DNA from 3 places in the Ideonella azotifigens genome. Region 2 is predicted to be linked to each of the others. Evidence: predicted binding sites of a transcription regulator. Region 2 holds the regulator's gene; each other region holds the start of a gene.
The links. Region 2 encodes FNR, which switches genes on or off when oxygen is low (the NO sensors DNR and NnrR bind a similar motif). Its sites were predicted from a motif close to TTGATNNNNATCAA; they were not measured.
Positions count from the first base shown of each region.

Region 1: cydD (thiol reductant ABC exporter subunit CydD) is a predicted target of FNR. The motif match lies at 2,310-2,323, and genes of this name have one in related genera.
Region 3: LRH25_RS07295 (PHA/PHB synthase family protein) is a predicted target of FNR. The motif match lies at 1,779-1,792, and genes of this name have one in related genera.

Region 1 is NZ_JAJNKD010000004.1:300,307-304,469, forward strand. Features, by position in the region: gene cydB (cytochrome d ubiquinol oxidase subunit II) at 1-628, opposite strand, end outside; gene LRH25_RS11880 (cytochrome ubiquinol oxidase subunit I) at 653-2,227, opposite strand; gene cydD (thiol reductant ABC exporter subunit CydD) at 2,380-4,059, shown strand; gene LRH25_RS11890 (amino acid ABC transporter ATP-binding/permease protein) at 4,056-4,163, shown strand, end outside.
Region 2 is NZ_JAJNKD010000004.1:422,511-426,673, reverse strand. Features, by position in the region: gene ccoG (cytochrome c oxidase accessory protein CcoG) at 1-370, shown strand, start outside; gene LRH25_RS12400 (hypothetical protein) at 394-627, shown strand; gene LRH25_RS12395 (hypothetical protein) at 602-922, shown strand; gene fnr (fumarate/nitrate reduction transcriptional regulator Fnr) at 981-1,721, opposite strand; gene hemN (oxygen-independent coproporphyrinogen III oxidase) at 1,842-3,275, shown strand; gene LRH25_RS12380 (sulfite exporter TauE/SafE family protein) at 3,283-3,969, shown strand; gene LRH25_RS12375 (MFS transporter) at 4,116-4,163, shown strand, end outside.
Region 3 is NZ_JAJNKD010000002.1:577,977-582,139, forward strand. Features, by position in the region: gene pdxR (MocR-like pyridoxine biosynthesis transcription factor PdxR) at 1-1,056, shown strand, start outside; gene LRH25_RS07290 (TetR/AcrR family transcriptional regulator) at 1,048-1,716, opposite strand; gene LRH25_RS07295 (PHA/PHB synthase family protein) at 1,853-3,613, shown strand; gene fabI (enoyl-ACP reductase FabI) at 3,615-4,163, shown strand, end outside.

The DNA.
Region 1 (4,163 bases), 120 kb from region 2:
CCACCGTGCCGAAACGGCGTGCGCGCACATGCACCGGACCGGGCTCGACCTTGATCGTCAGCCAGGCGCTGCCGTGCAGCACCAGCATCGCCACCGAAAGCAAACCGCACAGCAGCGAAAACGGCGTGAACAGCGCAAAGAAGCTGCCTTCGTAGAACGAACGCAAGTCCGAATCGAGCCGGAACGGCACGCCCAGCAGCACATTGCCCACCGCCACGCCAAAGACCAGCGCCGGCACCAGGCCACCGACGAACAGCGCCCAGTCCCAGCGGGTGCGCCAGGCGGTGTCTTCATGCTTGGAGCGGTACTTGAAGCCGACCGGCCGCAGGATCAGCGCGGCCAGCACCACGAACATCGCCAGGTAGAAGCCGGAGAAGCTCACTGCATAGACAAACGGCCAGGCCGCGAAGATCGCGCCGCCGCCCAGGATGAACCACACCTGATGGCCCTCCCAATGCGGGCCCACCGAGTTGATGACCATGCGGCGCTCGACGTCGGTCTTGCCGACAAAGGGCAGCAGCGCGCCGACGCCGAGGTCGTAGCCGTCGGTCAGCGCGAAGCCGATCAGCAGCACGCCCAGCAGCGCCCACCAGATGAAGCGCAGGGTTTCGTAGTCGAAGAAAGCCATGATGTTGTTGTCCTTCTTGTGGGCTCAGGCGGCAACGGGTGAACTGGCCGGCACCGGGCCGGGCGCGGGCTGCTGCTCGTCGTGATGGTCGTACGGGCCCTTGCGGATGGCCGAGAGCATCAGCCGGACCTCGATCACGGCCAGCGTGCCGTACAGCGAGGTGAAGCCGATGATGGTGATCCACAGCGAGGTGCGGCTCAGCGACGAAGCGGCCAGGAAGGTGGGCAGCACGCCATCAATCGCCCACGGTTGGCGGCCCATTTCGGCCACCACCCAGCCCAGCTCGGCTGCCAGCCAGGGCAGCGGAATGGCCAGCACGGCCAGCTTCCAGAACCATCGCGCCTGGCCATGCAGGCGCAGCGAGCACAGCACGAAGGCGGTGGCGAACAGCGCAATCATCGCGAAGCCGATGAAGGCCATGATGCGGAAGCTCCAGAACATCACCGGCACGCTGGGCACGGTGTCCCAGGCGGTGGCAGCGATCTGCTGCGGCGTGGCCTCGCGTGGGTCGGCCAGCGTGCGCTTGAGCAGCAGCGCGTAGCCCATGTCGTGCTTGTGCTGCTCGAAGGCGGCGCGAGCCTGCGTGTTCTTCGGGTCCAGCTTGAGCTTTTCGACCGCGTCGTAAGCCACCACGCCGGAGCTGATGCGCTCCTGGGCGCGCAGCACCAGCTCCGACATGCCGGTCACCTGGCCATGCAGGCTGCGCGTGGCGATCAGGCCCAGCACCCAGGGGATCTCGACCGCATAGCGCGTGGTCCTGGCCTCGGTGTCCGGCAGGCCGAACAGCGTGAGGCCGGCCGGTGCCTTCTCGGTGTGCCAGGCGGCCTCGATGGCGGCCAGCTTCATCTTCTGGTTGTCGGTCAGCACATAGCCGCTTTCGTCGCCCAGCACCACAACCGACAGCGACGAGGCCAGGCCGAAGGCGGCGGCCACCGTCATCGAGCGGCGCGCCACTTCGGGGAAGCGGCCACGCAGCAGGTAGAAGCAGGAGATGCCCAGCACGAAGACCGAGGCGATCACGTAGCCAGCGCTCACCGTGTGCACGAACTTGGCCTGCGCAATCGGGTTGAACAGCACCGCGACGAAGTCGGTCACCTCCATGCGCATCGTCTCGGGGTTGAACTCGGCGCCAATCGGGTTCTGCATCCAGCCGTTGGCGATCAGGATCCACAGCGCCGACAGGTTGGTGCCCAGCGCGACCAGGAAGGTCACGACCAGGTGGCCGAGCTTGGACAGCCGGTCCCAGCCGAAGAACATCACGCCGACGAAGGTGGCTTCGAGGAAAAACGCCATCAGCCCCTCGATGGCCAGCGGGGCACCGAAGATGTCGCCCACGTAGTGCGAGAAGTAGGACCAGTTGGTGCCGAACTGGAACTCCATCGTCAGCCCGGTGGCCACGCCGAGCACGAAGTTGATGCCGAAGAGCTTGGCCCAGAAGCGGGTGATGGTGCGCCAGATGGGCCTGTCGGTCATCACATAGATCGCCTCCATGATGACCAGCATGAAGGACAGCCCCAGCGTGAGCGGAACAAAGAGGAAGTGGTACAGCGCGGTGAGTGCGAACTGCAAGCGCGAAAGATCGATGACGCCTGAATCCATGACGGGTTCTCTTCTTTTGAGCGAACGAAATAGGAGGGTTAACCCCAGGGCGTACAGCGTATCCATCGTACTGGCGATGCGCTTGATCCAAATCATGCGAAGGGAGGAGGCGATATAGGATCGTGGTGAACATGGTTTCATCCCCTCTTTCCATGCTCTCCGACCTGGCAGAGCAACAACTGCAGGCCCACGCCCGGGCCGCCCCCGGCAGGCATGCCGCGAGTGCCTGCCTGGTGCTGGACGCCGTGGCCGGCATCGGCTTCGCAGCCGGCCTGGCCGGTGCCGTGGCCGCGCTGGCAGCGCAACAGCCGCCCTGGGGCTGGCTGGCACTGCTGGTGCTGGCGGCAGGGCTGCGCGGGCTGCTGGGGCGAAAGGCCGCACTGTCGGGGCAACAGGCGGCGTTGGCCGTCAAGCGAAGCTGGCGCGCCCGCCTGGTTCAGGCCGCGCTGGGCGGAGCTGCAGGGACCGCCGCCGCGCGGCGGCAGGACACGGCCGGCGGCGAGGCCGGCCCCGCCCGGCTGGTCAGCCTGGCTGCCGAAGAGATCGAGGCCCTGGAGGCCTGGGTGGCCCGCTTTCTGCCGGCCCGGCAGGCCGCCACGCTGGCACCGCTGCTGGTGCTGGCCGCGGTGGCCATCGCCAGCCCGGTGACGGCCGCGATCCTGGCCGCCACGCTGCTGCCTTTCATCGTGCTGATGGCGTTTGCAGGCCGGGCCTCGGCTGCTGAGTCGCATCGCCAACTGGCCGCGCTGGCCCGGCTCTCGGGCCTGCTGGCCGACCGCGTGCGCGCGCTGCCGGTGGTGCTGGCGATGCGGGCCGAAGGGCGCGAGCGCGCCCGCCTGGCAACGGCCGCCGAAGACGTGGCGCAGCGCACGCTGCGGGTGCTGCGGCTGGCCTTCCTGTCCTCTGCGGTGCTGGAGTTCTTCGCCGCCTTGTGCGTGGCGCTGGTGGCCGTGTATTGCGGCTTTGGCCTGCTGGGGCTGCTGCCCTTCCCCGCACCGGAACGCTTTGCGCTGGGCCCGGCGTTTTTCGTGCTGGCGCTGGCGCCGGAGTTCTACCTGCCGATGCGCCGCCTGGCCGCGGCCTATCACGACCGGCAGGCCGCGCAGGCGGCGGCCGAGCGTCTTCTGGCTTGCGAGAGCGCCGCCACGCCGGCGCTGAAGTCTGCTGCAGCAGCCAGCTTCCAGAGCCCGCCCAGCCTGTGTTTCCAGAACGTCAGCCTGTCCCACGGCGACACGCCAGCCGTGCTGCAAAAGCTGAGCTTCGATCTGCCCGCCGGCCAGAGCCTGGCGCTGATGGGCCCGTCCGGCAGCGGAAAGACCACCGTGCTGCGCGCACTGCTGGGCCTGGCGCAGGTCCGCGAAGGCAGCATCCTGCTCAACGGCCTGCCGCTGGCCGCCGCGGGCTCGCTCGCAGCTTGCGCGGTGTGGATCGGCCAGCAGCCGCTGATCGTGCCGGGCACGCTGCGCGAGAACCTGTTGCTTGCGGCGCCAGAAGCCTCGGCGCAGGCGCTGGCCGAAGCAATCGAGCGGTCCGGCCTGCAAGCCATGCTGGCCGGCCGCCCGCTGGGGCTGGACACGCTGCTGGACGCACGCGGCGGCGGTCTCTCCGGCGGCGAGCGGCGGCGCCTGGCGCTGGCTCGGGCGCTGCTGAAGCCCGGCGCATGGCTGTGGCTGCTGGACGAGCCCACGGCCCACCTGGACGCCGAGGCCGAAGCCGCGCTGGTCGACACGCTGGCCCGCGCCTGCGAAGGCCGCACCACCTTGATCGCCACCCACAGCGAGCGGCTCGCCGCCTGCGCGCACCGGGTGCTGCGGCTGGGAACCATGGCATGACGAACCACGTTCATGCGAATGCCGTACCGGCCCCGCCGGCCTTGGCACAGCGCGGGCCAGGCAGCATCCGCCAGCAAGATCGCACCGGCCCCGCCGGATCCCCG
Region 2 (4,163 bases):
GTTTGTCACCAGCCTCAGTCTGCGCCGCACGCTGAAGGTGGACGTGGTGCGCGACCGCGCCACGCTGGCGCGCATCGTTGAAGACGGCCTGGTCGAGAACGTCTTCCGGCTGCAGTTGATGAATGCCACCGAGCAGCCACAGCGCTATCACGTGGCAGTGCAGGGCATTCCCGGCGCTGTGCTGTCCGGCAGCCCGGAGGTCAGCCTGCTGCCTGCCGAAGCCCGCTGGGTGACGCTCGCGGTGCGGGTGCCGCCCGAGCAGGCGGCGGCCTTGAAACCGGGCGCCCACCCGATCCGTTTCGAGGTGTCGCCGCTGGGCGCCGCGGGTGCCGCGGTGAGCGAAAAGTCCTCGTTTGTGATCCCCCGCTGATTCCGCCAACAAGGAGACAAGCCATGAAGGCAAGGCCCATCGAACAGTTTCAACCGACCTTGCCCTGGTGGCGGGTGCCCACTGCCTGGATGGTGTTTGGCGGCCCCGCCCTCGTGGTGGTGGCGAGCTTCGCCACCTTCGGCCTGGCGCTGCACGGCCGGGACCGGCCGCTGCTGGAGGCGGGCAGCGCAGAGCAGGGGGCCACGACCGATGCCATGCAGGCGCGCAATCATGCTGCCAGCCCCGCACGCCGTTGAGGAAGACGAGCCGGAGGAGCGCACCGTCGCTTTCCGGCCCAGGCTTCGCAGCAGGCTGCTGCTGGTGCTCTGGCCTGCATTCGTGATGGCGGGCCTGCTCGCCGGCCTGATGTTCGCCTTCGTGGACCCCGGCAGCGTGCACGACCTGCCAGGCAGCGGCGAATCCGAATGGTCGCGCAACGCCATCTGTTCGCTGGCATTCCTGGTCTTCTGGGTCACGACCGCCATTTCGTCGGCCGCTACTTTGTGGCTGGTGGGCGGCTTGCGGCGCGAGCGCGAGGCGGCGCCCGAATGACCGCTGGCGCCGCGGAGCGTGTCACGCAGGGGGGTGGCACCGCCGCGGCTCGGCTGGATCAGCCGTGCGCGTTGTTTACCAGGCGCTGCAAGGCCTCGGGGTCCAGCACGTCGATCTGCCGCTGGCGTACCGCCAGCACGCCGTCTTCCTGGAACTTCGAGAAGCAGCGGCTCACGGTCTCCAGCTTCAGGCCCAGGTAGGTGCCAATCTCCTCGCGTGTCATGCGCAGCACAAGTGACGAGGGCGAGAAGCCGCGCGCCTTGAGCCGCTGCGAGAGGTTCAGCAGGAACACTGCCAGGCGCTCTTCGGCTCGCATGCTGCCCAGCAGCAGCATCACGCCATGGTCGCGCACGATCTCGCGGCTCATGATCTTGTGGAACTGGCGCTGCAGGCCGGGGAATTCGCGCGAGAGCTGCGTGAGCTGGCTGTAGGGAATCACGCAGACCTGAGAGTCCTCCAGCGCCACGGCGTCGCAGGCATGGTGGTCGTTGCCAATGCCGTCCAGCCCCAGCAATTCGCCTGCCATCTGGAAGCCGGTGACCTGGTCGCGTCCGTCTTCAGGCGTGATGCGGGTCTTGAAGAAGCCGGTGCGCACCGCGTAGACCGCTTCGAACGGATCGCCGTGGCGAAACAGCGTGTGGCCGCGGCGCACGCTGCGGCGGGTGGCAACCATGCCGTCCAGGCGTTGCAGTTCGTCGTCCGGAATGCCCACCGGCAGGCACAGCTCGCGCAGATTGCAGTGTGAGCAGGCCACATTGGGCTTGGCCTGGGCGGCGCAGGCATCGGTCAGGGGAATCATGGCGGGGCAGTCTTGATGTGAGACAACAAAGGTCCGGGACCTGATTGTTCAAGCCCGGCTGCTGTGGGCGCTTGCGCCAGATCAAGCCGGCCAAGGCCGGTGCCGGGCAGCATGCCGGGCATGACAGTCCTTTCGTCGACCTCCGCTGGCGCAGAGCAGGCGTCGCCGCTGCTGCCCGAGGCCTTGCTGCGGCGCTTCGACGCCCCCGGCCCGCGCTACACCTCCTACCCCACGGCAGACCGCTTCGTCGAAGCCTTCGGCCCGGCCGAGTGCCGCCGAGCGCTGGCGTTGCGCGGCGGCGGCGCGGCGCTGGGCGGGCCGCTGTCGGTCTACGTGCACATCCCGTTCTGCGAGTCGGTCTGCTACTACTGCGCCTGCAACAAGGTCATCACCCGCCACCACGAGCGCGCCACCGAATACCTGCAGGCGCTGGACACCGAGATCGGCCTGGTGCGCGCCGCACTGGGCGACGGCCCGTCGGCTTCGCAGCTGGTCTCGCAGCTGCACCTGGGCGGCGGCTCGCCGACCTTCCTGTCCGACGAGGAGCTGGGCCGCCTGCTGGCCTCGCTGCGCGCCGCCTTCGGCTTCACCGAGGGTGCGGAGCTCTCGATCGAGGTCGACCCGCGCACCGTCAGCGCCGAGCGCCTGGCCCACCTGCGCACACTGGGCTTCAACCGCATCAGCTTCGGCGTGCAGGACTTCGATCCGCAGGTGCAGCAGGCGGTGCACCGCGTGCAGCCGTTCGAAAGCGTGAAAGCCTTGATGGTCAGCGCGCGCGAACTGGGCTTCGCCTCCATCAATGCCGACCTGATCTACGGCCTGCCGCAGCAGACGCCGGCCAGCTTCGCGCGCACCATTGCGCAGATCGGCGAACTGCGGCCGGACCGCCTGGCGCTGTACGCCTATGCCCACCTGCCGCAGCGCTTCAAGCCGCAGCGCCGCATCGACACCCTGCAGCTGCCCAGCGCCGCGCAACGTGTGGAAATGCTGGGCGGTGCCATCGCCGGCTTGCTGGGTCGCGGCTACACCTATGTGGGCATGGACCACTTCGCGCTGCCGGACGATCCTCTTGCCGTGGCCAAGCGCGAAGGTCGGCTGCACCGCAATTTCCAGGGCTACAGCACCCAGCCCGATTGCGACCTGATCGGCCTGGGCGTGTCGGCCATCGGCCGCGTGGGCGCGAGCTACCACCAGAACGCCAAGACCCTGCCCGAGTACTACGACGCGCTGCGCCAGGGCGAACTGCCGGTGCAGCGCGGCGTGGCGCTGGTGAGGGACGACCTGGTGCGGCGCGCCGTCATCATGGCGCTGATGTGCCAGGGCCGGGTCGACTTCGAATCCATCGAACTCGCTCACCTGATGGACATGCGCAGCTACTTCGCCACCGAGCTGCAGCAGCTGGCGCCGCTGGCCGAGGCAGGGTTGGTCGAGATCGAGCCGGATGCCTTGCAGGTCACCGCCACCGGCTGGTACGTGGTGCGCGCAGTGGCCATGGTCTTCGACCGCTACCTGCAGACCGACCGCCAGCGCGAGCGTTTCTCCAGGATGATTTGAGCGCCTGATGACCGCTGCCATGTTGCCGCTGGTGCTTGCTGGCCTGGCCATGGGCGTGGCTGCTTCGCCGCACTGCGCCAGCATGTGCGCCGGGCCGTGTGCGGCGCTCACCGGTGGCTGCGGGCGCAACCTGGCCGGCTTCCAGCTGGGCCGGCTCGTGGGCTACATGGCTGGCGGTGCGCTGGCGGCGGCCAGCGTGGCGGCGCTGGGTGCCTGGAGCCAGGCCGTGCCGGCGCTGCGGCCGCTGTGGGTGGCGCTGCACCTGGCGCTGCTGGCGCTGGGCCTGTGGTGGCTGTTGACCGGCCGCTTGCCGGCTGCCTTGCTGCGCGACGGCGCCAGTCCGGTGCGCTGGGTGGGTGGCCGCCGCCGGCCCTGGCGCGCCGGCCTGGCCGGGCTGGGTTGGGTGGCGCTGCCTTGCGGCGCGCTGCAGGCCGGCTTGTTGCTCGCCACATTGGCGAACGATGCCTTGGGCGGTGCGCTGGTGATGGCCGCGTTTGCGCTGGGCTCCATGCCCGCATTGGCGCTGGCGCCCTGGCTGTGGACCCGCTGGCAAAGCTGGCGCGGCCAGCGCGTCTCGCCCGTGCTGGCGCAGGCCTGGGGCTACCGCATGGCCGGCGCCGGCCTGGTGCTGGGCTCGGGCTGGGCGCTGAGCCATGGCTTGCTGGCGCAGTTCGCTGCCTGGTGCGTGGCCTGAGAGCCTGAGAAGGTGCCCCGCGGCCAGGGGCCGGGGAGAGTCAGGCCTCCCCCCATCAGCCGGCACCAGGAGGGCGTTTTCGGGAGAGGTGGGGAACACAAGCCGTCGCTAGTCTTCCAGGCATCGACCATGGAGACCACGCCGGCATGACCAACCCACCGCAATCCAGCCAGGGCGCCTCCGCAAACGCCGGC
Region 3 (4,163 bases), on a different contig from region 2:
CTGGCACTGTGGCGCCGCCTGCTGGACCGGGCCTGGCGCGACGCCAGCCCGCCCGACCTGGGCTACGCCGGCGTGCAGGGCGACGCCTCGCTGCGTGACGCGCTGGCCCAGCACCTGCGCGCCAACCGCGGCTTGCGCTGCAGCGCCGCGCAGCTGTTCATCACCGACGGCACCCAGCAAAGCCTGCAGCTCTGCGCCAGCGTGCTGGCCGATGCCGGCGACACCGCCTGGCTGGAAGACCCCGGCTACGGCGGTGCGCTCACGGCCTGCCAGTCCGCGCTGCTGAAGGTGGTCGGCAAGCCGGTCGACGGCGAAGGCCTGCGCCTCACCGACGCCGACTGGCGCCATCCGCCGAAGCTGGTCTACCTCACGCCCTCGCACCAATACCCGCTGGGCTCGGTGCTCAGCCTGCCGCGCCGGCTCGCGCTGATCGCCAATGCCCGGCGCCATGGCAGCTGGATCCTGGAAGACGACTACGACAGCGAGTTCCGCCACACCGAGGCGCCGCTGCACGCGCTGCAAGGCCTGGAGCCGGCCGCGCCGGTGTTTTACCTCGGCACCTTCAGCAAGACGCTGTTGCCGGCGCTGCGCACCGGCTACATCGTCGTGCCGGCCGGCATGGTGGCGCCGTTTGCCGAGGCCATGAGCCGGCTGCAGCCGCGCGGCCGCATGCCCGAGCAGCGCGCGCTGGCCGCCCTGCTTCACAGCGGCGCCTACCTGGCCCACCTGCGCCGCATGCGCCGCCTCTACCGCGAGCGCCGCGAGGCGCTGCTGGCCGCGCTGCAGCAGGAATTCGGCGAGAGCGTCGTGCCGGTCGGCCACGGCGCGGGCCTGCACCTGTGCATCACGCTGCCGCAAGGCGTGGTCGACGTGCAGGCCAGCGCACGTGCCGCTGTCCTTGGCGTGGTGGCTCGGCCCCTGAGCCAGCACCAGGTCCCCGGCTGCCCGCACGGGCCGCTGAACGGCCTGGTGCTCGGCTACGGCCATGTCAGGGCGCAGGCCATGGACCGCCAGGTCCGGCTGCTGGCACGGGCCGTGCGCGAAACCTCAGGCTGATGCGGGCGCCAGCCACTCGCACAGCATGTTCACGTGGGCGCTGCGCATGCGCTCGGCGTCTGCCGCATCGTGCTCGCCGAAAATCAGCTGCGTCAGCATCAGCAACACGGCGGGCGCGAGGATCAGCCGCGGTTCGCGTACCAGCACTTCGGTCCGCACGCCGGACGGTGCACCGCTCTGCGCCGCCGCCTCGGCCAGGATCGCACTGAGCAACTGCCAATGGGGCTCCAGCACCTGGGAGCGCCAGCGCGCTACCAATTCGGGCACGCGCCGGCCTTCGGCGATCAGCAGGCGCAGCATCGCCGTGGTGCCGGGATCGCCCATGCGCTGGTACATGCGGCCGACCAACCACTCCACCAGTGGCCGCAGCGCGGTGGGCGGCGGCTGCTCTGCTGAGCCCGGATCGGGGACTTGCAGGTGGCGGCCGATCAGTGCTTCGAACAGCTCGTCCTTGCCCTTGAAGTGGCCGTAGAGCCCGCCCTTGGACAGCCCGCACAGCGCGGCGATGTCGTCCATGCGCGTGGCCGCGAAACCGCGCTCGGCAAAGGCCAGCAGCGCCGCATCGAGGATCTGCTGCACTCGCACCTCGGGCGGCTCGCGGCGCCGCTGTGGCGCGGGGGCAGGCGCCACGCAGGCCTGCAAGGGAATGGGGGCTGGCATGTGCATGTCTCCTGGTGTTGTGTCCTGCCACGGCATTGGAGACTGACCAGTCGGTCACTCGCTTGATCTGCCTCAAGAGGGGCGGCCCCGCGGCTTCCTACAGTGGCGCCATCCCGGTCCCCTGCAGGACACCGCCATGCCGACGCCCGCCCCCCTCGCCCGCCCCGAACTCCCCAGCCTTGCCGAGCGCATCGACCCGCTGGTGCATGCCGCGCTGGCCCGTGGCAGCGCTTCGCTTTCGCTGGCCTCGCCGCTGCTGGCCTGGCTGGACTGGTCGCTGCACCTGGCCGCCTCGCCCGGCAAGCGCGCCGACCTGGGCAGCCTGGCCTGGCAGCAGGCCCAGCAATGGACCCACTACGCGCTGGCCTGTGGCGCTGCCGCCGGCCGCGCGCCGGCCGAGGGCTGCTGCGTGGCTCCGCCGGCGCACGACCGCCGCTTCGAGGCCCCCGAGTGGCAGCGCTGGCCGTTCAACCTGATGCACCAGTCCTTCCTGCTGACCGAGCAGTGGTGGGCCGCGGCCACGCAAGGCGTGTGGGGCGTGGAAAAGCATCACCAGGACCTGGTGGCCTTTGGCGCGCGCCAGCTGCTGGACCTGGCCTCGCCCGGCAACCAGTTGCTCACCAACCCGGTGGTGCTCGAGCGCACCCAGGCCCAGCTGGGCGCCAACCTGGCGCGTGGCTTCCTGAACGCCGTGGAAGACCTGCAGCGCGAGGCGGTGCACGCGCCGCCGGCCGGCACCGAACCCTTCCAGGTCGGCCGCAACCTGGCCGTCACCCCCGGCAAGGTCGTGCTGAAGAACCGGCTGATGGAGCTGATCCAGTACGCCCCCAGCACGCCCACGGTGCATCCGGAGCCTGTGCTGATCGTGCCGGCCTGGATCATGAAGTACTACATCCTGGACCTGTCACCGCACAACTCGCTGATCAAGTTCCTGGTCGACCAGGGCCGCACGGTGTTCTGCATCTCGTGGAAAAACCCGCAGGCCGAGGACCGCGAACTCGGCATGGACGATTACCTCTCGCTGGGCGTAGCCGCCGCGCTCGCCGCCGTGCGAGACATCGTGCCCAAGCAGCCGGTGCATGCCGTGGGCTACTGCCTGGGCGGCACGCTGCTGAGCATGGCCGCCGCCGCACTCGCGCGCACCGAGCCGGAGGCGCTGGCTTCGATGACGCTGTTCGCCGCCCAGACCGATTTCCACGAACCCGGCGAGCTGGGCCTGTTCATCGACGAGAACCAGGTCAGCCTGCTGGAAGCGCAGATGGCGCGCACCGGCTACCTCAAGGCCAGCCAGATGGCCGGCGCCTTCCAGATGCTGCGCTCCAACGACCTGCTGTGGTCGCGCCTGATCAACGAATACCTGCTGGGCCAGCGCGCGACCATGAACGACCTGATGGCCTGGAACGCGGATGCGACCCGCATGCCGGCCCGCATGCACTCGCAGTACCTGCGCCAGCTGTTCCTGAAGAACGACCTGGCCGAAGGCCGTTTCATGGTCGACGGCCACCCCGTCTCGCTGGCCGACCTGCGGCTGCCGGTGTTCATGGTGGGCACGCTGACCGACCATGTCGCGCCGTGGCGCTCGGTCTACAAGCTGCACCACCTGTGCCCGGCCGAGATCACTTTCGCGCTGACCAGCGGCGGCCACAACGCGGGCATCGTCAACCCGCCGGGCGCCGGCCATCGCCGCCATCAGTTGCTGACCCGTCCTGCCGAAGGCCCGAGCTTGACGGCCGACGACTGGCTGGCGGCGGCGCCGCAGCACGAAGGCTCGTGGTGGCCGGCCTGGCAGGCTTGGCTGGCGGCGCATTCCGGCGCCCCGGTCAAGCCGCCGCACATGGGTGGCCGCCACAAGGGCGCGCTGGCCGATGCGCCCGGCAGCTACGTGATGGTGCGCTGACATGGTCATCGACCTGAGCGGCAAGAAAGGCCTGGTGGTGGGCATCGCCAACGCACAGAGCATTGCCTGGGGCTGCGCGCAGGCCTTCCAGGCGGCCGGCGCCGAACTGGCGCTGACCTGGCTCAACGACAAGGCCCGTCCGCACGTCGAACCGCTGGCCCAGGCGCTGAACGCGGCGCTGATGTTGCCGCTGGACGTGCAGCAGCCCGGCCAGCTGGAAGCGGTGTTCGAGGCCATCACCCAGCGCTGGGGCAGGCTCGACTTCGTGCTGCACTCCATCGCCTTCGCGCCCGGTGCGGATCTGCACGGCCGAGTGGTCGACAGTTCCGCCGAGGGCTTTGCGCAGGCCATGGACGTCTCCTGCCACTCGCTGCTGCGCATGGCCCGGCTCGCCGAGCCGCTGATGGCGGACGGCGGTTGTTTGCTGACCATGAGCTACCAGGGTGCCGACGAGGTGATTGCCAACTACGGCGTGATGGGGCCGGTCAAGGCCGCGCTGGAAGCCAGCGTGCGCTACCTTGCCACCGAGCTCGGGCAGCGCGGCATTCGC